Linked DNA regions of Sphingobium yanoikuyae. The protein of the gene in region 2 interacts with the protein of the main gene of each other region in a pairwise test. Links are inferred from orthologs where the notes say so. Each region holds a gene or a part of one and is shown on either strand. Other genes may lie near its edges.

Evidence for each region. Proteins that work in one complex are often made in the same cells at the same time.
Region 1: the proteins of U0025_RS12405 (region 2) and dnaE interact in binary tests that used the Escherichia coli proteins (3 or more experiments, as listed by UniProt). The link is inferred for Sphingobium yanoikuyae from one-to-one orthologs.

What each region holds. Positions count from the first base shown.
Region 1 is NZ_CP139979.1:1,302,360-1,307,627, reverse strand. Bases 321-4,437 are described here. They hold dnaE (DNA polymerase III subunit alpha), read right to left. Parts: upstream 4,064-4,437; coding sequence 521-4,063; downstream 321-520. Other genes in these bases: U0025_RS06015 (Yip1 family protein), read left to right, coding at 4,223-4,437; U0025_RS06025 (ketosteroid isomerase-related protein), read right to left, coding at 321-487. Also shown: U0025_RS06030 (carbon-nitrogen hydrolase family protein), read right to left, coding at 1-35; more of U0025_RS06025, read right to left, coding at 77-320; more of U0025_RS06015, read left to right, coding at 4,438-5,268. UniProt on the Escherichia coli protein: DNA polymerase III is a complex, multichain enzyme responsible for most of the replicative synthesis in bacteria. This DNA polymerase also exhibits 3' to 5' exonuclease activity. The alpha chain is the DNA polymerase catalytic subunit.
Region 2 is NZ_CP139979.1:2,697,979-2,701,562, forward strand. What follows is about bases 1-2,876. They hold U0025_RS12405 (DNA polymerase III subunit gamma/tau), read right to left. Parts: upstream 2,314-2,876; coding sequence 688-2,313; downstream 1-687. Other genes in these bases: lon (endopeptidase La), read right to left, coding at 1-212; U0025_RS12400 (YbaB/EbfC family nucleoid-associated protein), read right to left, coding at 368-691; U0025_RS12415 (class I SAM-dependent methyltransferase), read left to right, coding at 2,810-2,876. Outside these bases: more of U0025_RS12415, read left to right, coding at 2,877-3,584. UniProt on the Escherichia coli protein: Part of the beta sliding clamp loading complex, which hydrolyzes ATP to load the beta clamp onto primed DNA to form the DNA replication pre-initiation complex.

The sequences.
Region 1 (5,268 bases), 1.4 Mb from region 2 along the record:
GGATATTGGGCGGCGGCAACGCGGATGTGGGTCAAGGATACCTCGGGATGGAACGGCGACGGGGCAGGCGGCGGCTTTAGCGCCCTTCGACCTGCGCGATCCAGTCCGCCAGATTATAATGGTTGGAAATGCGCGTGATCTGCCCCTCGACGATGTCGAAGAAGGCGCCGACGCGCAGATGATAGGTCTGGCCGGCGGCAGGCGGCAGCCCTTCGTCGGTCACCAGATAGCGGCCGTCCAGCATGAACTCGGCCGCCGCCCGCGTCCCCTCCGCATTGGCCAGCACGATCGGATCGATCACCGTCTCGGCATAGCAAAGGTTCATATGAGACAGGAAATCGGCGAACGCCGCCTTGCCGATGCGGGCCGCGCCCTGGCTCGGCTCGTGCCGCACATCGTCGGCCAGCAGCGCCAGCATCCCCTCGGCATCCTGCCGGTTGAAGGCATCATAATAGGCATGGACCAGGGCCAGGGTCGCTTCGGACACAGATTTCTCCTCGGACTGGGAAAATGGGCGCGGTCAGCCGACCAGCCGCATGGCCGATCGGCGATGGCGGGTGCGATAGCCGTCCGACTTCGCCTCCATCCGCGCCAGATTGTGGACGGTTAGCCCGGCGATGCCACTGATCGCGTCGACCTGATCAGCGCCCAGCGTGAAGTCGTCGCCCAGGAAGACACGGGCCGCCTTGCCATCGCCGATCGGCGCCCGCACGAACACCTCACACCGCCCGCCCCGGCTGCCGGACAGGATCGCCGCCAGCTTGGCGACGGCCTCGACCATCTCGATGTCCAGCACCAGTTCCATCCGCGACACGTTGGCGATCTCGCGGAACGGCTCCATCCGGCGCACGGTGACGCGCGGCGTTTCCTCGCCCGGCAGGCGATCCAGCTCGACATGCAGCAGCGCGCAATCGCCCTCGCGCGCCAGTTCCTCGATCTGCTTGCAGGCATCCTCGTCGAAACAGCTGGCCTGGAACTGGCCGCTCTGGTCGGAGAAGGTGGCGTTGGCATAGCGCGCGCCGCGCCGCGTCTCGCGCCAGCGCACATCTTCGACCATCGCCGCCATGATGCCCATCACCCGCCCTTCGGCATTGGGCATGCCCATCGGCTGCGAACAGATTTCGCCATAGCTTTTCGCGCCGCGCGCATCGGCCAGATGACGGAAACGGTCGACCGGATGGGCCGAGAAATAGAAGCCGAACGCCTCTTTTTCCTGCGCCATCCGGTCCGACACGGTCCAGGCCTGATGCGGCGGGATGCGAACGTCGGCATGGGCGGTCTCGACATCGCCGAACAGGCCGCCCTGCCCGCTTTCGCGCGCCTGCGCCGCGCTTGCCGCGACGCTCAGCAGGGTTTCCGCCGCCGCATGCACCCCGGCCCGGTCGGCATGGATGGTGTCGAACGCACCGGCCGCGGCCAGGCTTTCGAGCTGCCGCCGGTTGAGCAGGCGCGGCTCGATCCGGTCTGCCAGATCGTCCAGATGCTTGAACGGACCATTGGCTTCGCGCTCGGCGACCAGCTGCTCCATCGCCTTCTCGCCCACGCCCTTGAGGCCGCCCAGCGCATAGCGCACGGCAAAGCCCAGACGCGGATCATCGCCCTCGAACGGCACCGCCTCGACGGTGAAGTCGGCCTCGCTCTGGTTGAGGTCGGGCGGCAGGCAGGTCATGCCCATGCGCCGCATATCGTCAACGAAGACGGTGAGCTTTTCGGTCAGATGGATATCGAAGGCCATCGACCCGGCATAGAATTCCGCCGGATAATGGGCCTTGAGCCAGGCGGTCTGATAGGCGAGCAGCGCGTAAGCGGCGGCGTGCGACTTGTTGAAGCCATAGCCGGCGAACTTGTCGATCAAGTCGAACAGCTCGTTCGCCTTGGCCGGCTTGATGTCGCTCTTGGCGCAACCCTCTACGAAGCGCAGGCGCTGGGCGTCCATTTCCGCCTTGATCTTCTTGCCCATGGCGCGGCGCAGAAGGTCGGCGTCGCCAAGCGAGTAGCCGGCCAGGATCTGCGCGGCCTGCATCACCTGTTCCTGATAGACGAAGATGCCATAGGTTTCTTCGAGGATCGGCTTCAGCAGGATGTGCGGATATTCAATCTCTTCCTGGCCGTTCTTGCGGCGCCCGAACATCGGGATATTGTCCATCGGGCCGGGACGATAGAGCGACACCAGTGCGATGATGTCGCCGAAATTGGTCGGACGCACCGCGGCCAGCGTCTTGCGCATGCCTTCGGATTCCAGCTGGAACACGCCGACCGTATCGCCGCGCTGGAGCAGTTCATAGACTTTGGCATCGTCCCAGGCGAGCGTGTCGAGATCGACCGTGACCCCGCGCCCCTTGAGCAGTTGCACCGCCTTTTGCAGCACCGACAGCGTCTTGAGGCCGAGAAAGTCGAACTTCACCAGCCCCGCACCCTCGACGAACTTCATGTCGAACTGGGTCACCGGCATGTCGGATCGCGGATCGCGATAGAGCGGCACCAGCTGGCTCAGCGGCCGGTCGCCGATCACCACGCCGGCCGCGTGGGTGGAGCTGTGGCGCGGGAAGCCCTCCAGCTTCATCGCATAGTCGATCAGGCGTTTGACCTGATTGTCATTGTCATATTCCGCCTTGAACTCGGCGACGCCGTTCAGCGATCGCTCCAGCGTCCAGGGATCGGTCGGATGGTTGGGCACCAGCTTGGCCAGGCGATCGACCTGGCCATAGCTCATCTGCATGACGCGGCCGGTATCCTTCAGCACGGCGCGCGCCTTCAATTTACCGAAGGTGATGATCTGGGCGACATGGTCGCTGCCATATTTCTGCTGCACATAGCGGATCACCTCGCCGCGCCGCGTTTCGCAGAAGTCGATATCGAAGTCGGGCATGGAGACGCGTTCCGGGTTCAGGAAGCGCTCGAACAGCAGGCCCAGTTGCAGCGGATCTAGGTCGGTGATGGTCAGCGCCCAGGCGACCAGCGATCCGGCACCCGAACCACGGCCCGGCCCCACCGGAATATCATGATCCTTGGCCCATTTGATGAAGTCGGCCACGATCAGGAAGTAGCCGGGGAACCCCATCTGGATGATGATGTCCATTTCGAACTTCAGCCGTTCGAAATAGGGCTGACGCGCCTCGTCCGCGATGATCCCCGCCTTCTCCAGCCGGGCCTCCAGCCCCGCGATCGACTGATCGCGCAGCATGATGCCCTCACCCTCGATATCGCCGGCAAGGCTTGGCAGGATCGGCTTGCGCTTGGGCGCCATCACCGCGCAGCGCTGGGCAACGACCAGCGTGTTGGCCAGCGCCTCGGGCAGGTCCTCGAACAGCCGCTTCATCTCCGCCGCCGGCTTCATCCAGGCGTCGGGCGAGCTGGTGCGGCGGTCGGGCGTCTCGACATAGGCGCCATCGGCAATGCACAGCATCACGTCATGCGCCGCGTGAAATTCCGGCTCGGCAAAGCAGGTCGGGTTGGTCGCGACCAGCGGCAGATTGCGGTCATAGGCCAGGTCGAGCAGTTGCGGCTCCGCCTTGCCCTCGACCGGGTCCAGCCGGCGGCAAATCTCGACATAGAGCCGATCGGGGAACAGCGCCTGCAACCGGTCGGCATAGGCCAGCGCAGCGTCGGGCTGATCCTCGGCGAACAGGCGGGCGATCGCCCCCTCCCCGCCGGCGGTCAGCGCGATCACGCCATCGGTCCGCCCCTCCAGCATGTCGAGCGTGACATGCGGCACTTCTTCCAGCGGCCGGTCGAGATGCGCCATCGACACCAGCGCGCAGATATTGTCATAGCCGCCCGCATCCTGCGCATAGAGGGCGATCCAGTCATGCACCGCCGGCGCGTTGGATGGCCGGCCCGGTCGCACGACGCCCAGCATGGCGCCGACGATCGGCTGCACGCCCTCGCCCTTGCAGCCATCGGAAAAGGCCATCGACCCATAAAGGCCGTTGCGGTCGGTGATCGCCGCCGCCGGAAAACCCAGGGCCTTGGCCTGCTTGGCGATCTTCTTGGGGTCGATCGCCCCTTCGAGCATGGTGAAGGACGAAAAGATGCGCAGCGGTACGAAGGCGGAATGAGACATCGCGGCAATCTAACGACGGCAGCGCCCGCGCGCCAGTCCCGCCCGGCGAAAAGCTGTGGACAAAAGCACCACTTGTCGCTTGCCAAGGACCGCGCTTGCTGATCCTATCGCGCCCAAAGAACGGGCCAGAGGATAGGCCAGAGAACAGGGAGCACGGTCATGTCGGACAGCAACCCGGTTTCCACCCCACCCGGCATCGTCGACCGGGCCAAGGCGATCATCCTGCGGCCCAGGGACGAATGGCCGCTGATCGAGGCCGAACCGGCCAGCATCGGCAGCATCTATACCGGCTATGCCATGATCCTGGCGGCGATCCCGCCGCTCGCGACCCTGATCGGCGGACAGCTCTTTGGCCATGGCCTGTTCGGCATCAGCTGGCGCCCGCCGCTGATCGGCGCGGTCGGCATGGCGATCGCCCATTATGTCCTGTCGCTGATCGGCCTGGCCGTGCTGGCGATCATCATCAACTTCCTCGCTCCCAGCTTCGGCGGCCAGCGCGACAAGCTCAAGGCCTTCAAGATTTCCGCCTATTCGGCGACCGCCGGCTGGCTGGCCGGCATCTTCTCGCTGATACCCGGCCTCACCATGCTCGGCCTGCTCGGACTTTACAGCCTCTACCTCCTCTATCTCGGCCTGCCGCGCCTGATGAAGGTGCCAGAGCAGAAGGCGTTGCCCTACACCATCGTCACCATGGTCGCGGGCGCGCTGCTCTTCATCCTCGCCAGCCTGCTCGCCATGCCGTTCAGCGGCCTGTTCGGCGGCCATGCCGGGCCGGACGATATCAGCGCCGACATCATGGTGCCGGGCATCGGCAAGATCGACGTCGACAAGATGGACGCCGCCACTAGGCAGATGGAACAGGCCGCCAAGCGGATGGAGGAAGCAACCAGGAATGGCCGCTCCGCCGCGATCGCGCCCGATGTGCTGCAGGCGCTGCTGCCCGAGAAGATCGGCCGCTTCACCCGCACCGAGATGGAAAGCAGCGGCATGTCCGCCGGCGCCCATGCCTCCGCCCGCTACCGCGCCGGCGACGACGAGATCGAGCTGGAGGTGAACGACATCGCGGTGGCCGGCGCCTTTGCCGGGATCGGCGCGGCGCTCAACGTCCAGTCGAACCGCCAGACCGCCAGCGGCTATGAGCGCACCCAGACGATCGACGGCCGCATCGTCACCGAGGAATGGGACAAGGACAGCCGTCACGGCAA
Region 2 (3,584 bases):
ACCACCGACACCACGCCGGTGTCATACAGCGCGTCCTTGCCCGGATCATCCTCGGCCGGGTCCAGCTGGGACACCAGGAAGATTTCCTTATTGCCCTCCATCGCCGCTTCCAGCGCGGCGACGCTCTTGTCGCGACCGACGAAAAGCGGGACGATCATCTGCGGGAAGACGACGATGTCGCGCAGCGGCAGAAGGGGATATTGCGTAGTCATTCACTCTCCAGGGCCGGACTTGCGGCCCGTCATGCGGTTCATCGCCTTTATGGGGATGCCCGTCGCGTCAATCAATCAGCGATCACCATATTGCTGCAACGATGAACAAGGGCTTATCCGCCAGCGGCAGCCCCGGAACGGCAATGCGCGCCGGCTCAGAAGGGCAGCTTGAAGCCCGGCGGCAGCGGCAGGCCGGCCGTCATCTTGCCCATTTCGGTGTTGCTGACCTCGTCCGCCTTCTTGCGCGCATCGTTGAACGCGGCAGTGATAAGGTCTTCCAGCATCTGCTTTTCCGACGGTGCCAGCAGGCTGTCGTCGATCGACACGCCCAGGATGCGGCCCTTGGCCGACGCCTTCACCTTGACCAGGCCGCCACCGGCCGCGCCCTCGACTTCCAGCTTGTCCAGATTGTCCTGCGCGCGCTGCAGCTCTTCCTGCACGCGGCTGGCCATCCCCAATATTTCGTTCAGATCCTTCATGCTTCGGCACTCCATTGTTCCGGCTCGTCCGAATGGACCAGCTCGGCATCGGGGAAGGCGTCCATTGCCGCCTTGACCACCGGGGTTTCCAAAATTGCGGCGCGGCTGTCGGCCAGCTGGCGCTGTTCATTGGCCAGCAGGGTCGGCTGCGCCTCTCCCTCGCCCTGCGTCACCGTCCAGGCGACACCGGTCACTTCACGCAGCGCCGGAATGATCCGGGTGGCGAAGTCGGGCGACAGGCTGGCCGTGCCGCGATATTCCAGCATTGGCGGATCATAGCGGATGATCCCCACGCAATCATGCATTTCCTGCGCCAGATGGCCCTTGCTCTTCTGCCAGAAGGCTTCGATCAGATCCTCGAAGCTGGCGGGCAGGCTGGACGCAGGTTCCGGCGCGGGCGCGGCGGCGGCGGGCGCCTGGCCCGGCAGCGCCGGCGCGGCCGCCGGCACCCCGCCCTGCAGCATCCGGGCAAGGTCGCTGGGATCGGGCATGGTCGCGGCATGCATCACGCGCAGCAGCGCCATCTCGCACGCCTCGATCGGCAGGGCGGCGGTCGCCACCTCGTCATGGCCCTTGAGCATCAACTGCCACAATCGATGCAGCGGGCCGAAGCCGATCTGCGACGCCCAGTCGGCCAGCGCGCCGCGCTCCTCGTCGGACTGGCCCGGCGTTGCAATGTCGCGCCCGGCCTTCACCAGCGTGACGGCATGCACCAGTTCCAGCAGGCCGCGCATCAGCGACAGCGGCTCGACCCCCAGCGCATATTGATCGCGCACCCCGCCCAGCAGCGCGGCGGTATCGCCCTCCAGCAGCAGGCCGAGCAGCCGGCGCGTCGAGCCACGATCCGACAGGCCCAGCATCTCGCGCACCTGCGCCGCCGTGACCATCGGCTCGCCCTCGCCCATTTCGGCGTGGGCGATCGCCTGGTCCAGGATCGACAGGCCGTCACGCGCGGAGCCTTCGGCCGCCTGCGCGATCAGCGACAGCGCATCGGGTTCGGCCGCAACCTGTTCGGCTTCCACCACATGGGCGAAATGGCCGGCCAGCATCTCTGCCGGGATGCGGCGCAGGTCGAACCGCTGGCAGCGCGACAGCACCGTCACCGGCACCTTGTTCACCTCGGTCGTGGCGAACAGGAATTTCACATGAGCCGGCGGCTCCTCCAAGGTCTTCAGAAGCGCGTTGAACGCGTTCTTCGAAAGCATATGGACTTCGTCGATAATGTAGATCTTGTAGCGCGCCGACACGGCGGCATAGCGCACCGCCTCGATGATCTCGCGCACGTCGTCGACGCCGGTATGGCTGGCGGCGTCCATCTCGACCACGTCGATATGCCGGCCCTCGGCAATCGCCATGCACGGTTCGCACACGCCGCACGGGTCGATCGTCGGCCCGCCCTGCCCATCGGGGCCGATGCAGTTCAGCGCCTTGGCGATCAGCCGCGCGGTCGACGTCTTGCCGACCCCGCGCACGCCGGTCATCAGGAAAGCATGGGCCAGGCGCCCGCGCCGGATCGCATTGCCCAGCGTCTGGACCATGGCGTCCTGCCCGATCAGCTCGCGAAAGTTGCGCGGACGATATTTGCGCGCAAGCACGCGATAGGGCTGAGGGGAATCGGACATGCCTGTTTCCTAACCGTTCAGATGCGGCTTGTCGAAGCCCGTTCGGACCTTGCGAAGAGATGATGCTGTGCGGAAAGGTGGGAGCCGGAACGACCCGCAGAAAAATCGTTGTGGCTGCTTCCGTCAGGACCTGACCAGGTTGGCGACGACTACGTCCGCCCGACTCCCGGCCGGGCATATGGCGAACTCATGACAGGAAGGCAAGGGGCATCACCGCACCGACCCGCGCACGCCGGCGCGCCACGGCACGGATCGTCATTGTCGGATGCCGCCAGCCGTCCCAGCCAGTCAGGGTCGTGCCCCAACATAGACAGCAATGACCATCCCAAAAAAATGGGACAACTGAAAAAACAAGCCTTGTTACAAGGGATAAACCGAAAATAAGACCAACATATCGCAAATATATTTGACAAAATATCTATCTTTGAAGAGCTTTTCCAGCACCACGCGAGGATGAAGGTTTTACTTGATATAGCGACTGATGGGAGGTGCATATATGTCTGTTTCCGACGAAACTGTCTTGCATTGCTATCGTTTCCTACTCGGACGTGAACCGGAAGATCCCGCGGACATCGCGCTCCACGCCAAGGCGGCGAACTGGCAGGATCTTCGCCACGCCTTCATCAACAGCGCAGAATTTCATCAGGGCGTCGGCAAGGAACTGACGGCCAACATCGCCGCCATCGGGCAACTCATGGGCGAAAAGGACAATAATGTCGAAGTCCGCTGCACGCCCGAGCAGTTGCAGGCCATGTTCAACGGCATCGCGGCGAACTGGACCAAGTTCGGTGAAACCGAACCCCATTGGTCGGTGCTCACCAACCCCGTGTTTTTCCAGGACACGCTGCAGGAACATCTCGACTCCTTCTTCGCCTATGGAAAGGTCGATATCGAGATCGCGCTGAACTATCTCAGCCGCGCCGGCCTGCCTGCAACGGGCTTCGACAGCGTGATGGATTTCGGTTGCGGCGTCGGACGCCTCACCGCCGCGCTCGCGCCGCACACGCGCGAAATCCTCGGCGTCGACATCTCACCCAGCCATTTGCGCGAAGCGGCGAAGAGCATGGAACTGCTCTCCGTCACGAACGCCAAATTTGCCCAGATCAAGACTGTCGACGACATCCTGGGACTGGGCACCTTCGATCTGGTCTACAGCCGCCTGGTGCTTCAGCATAATCCGCCGCCGATCATCGCGGCGGTCTATGAACGACTTCTGGGCACGCTGCGTCCGGGTGGCGTGGCCATCGTGCAGATCCCCACCTATCTCAAGG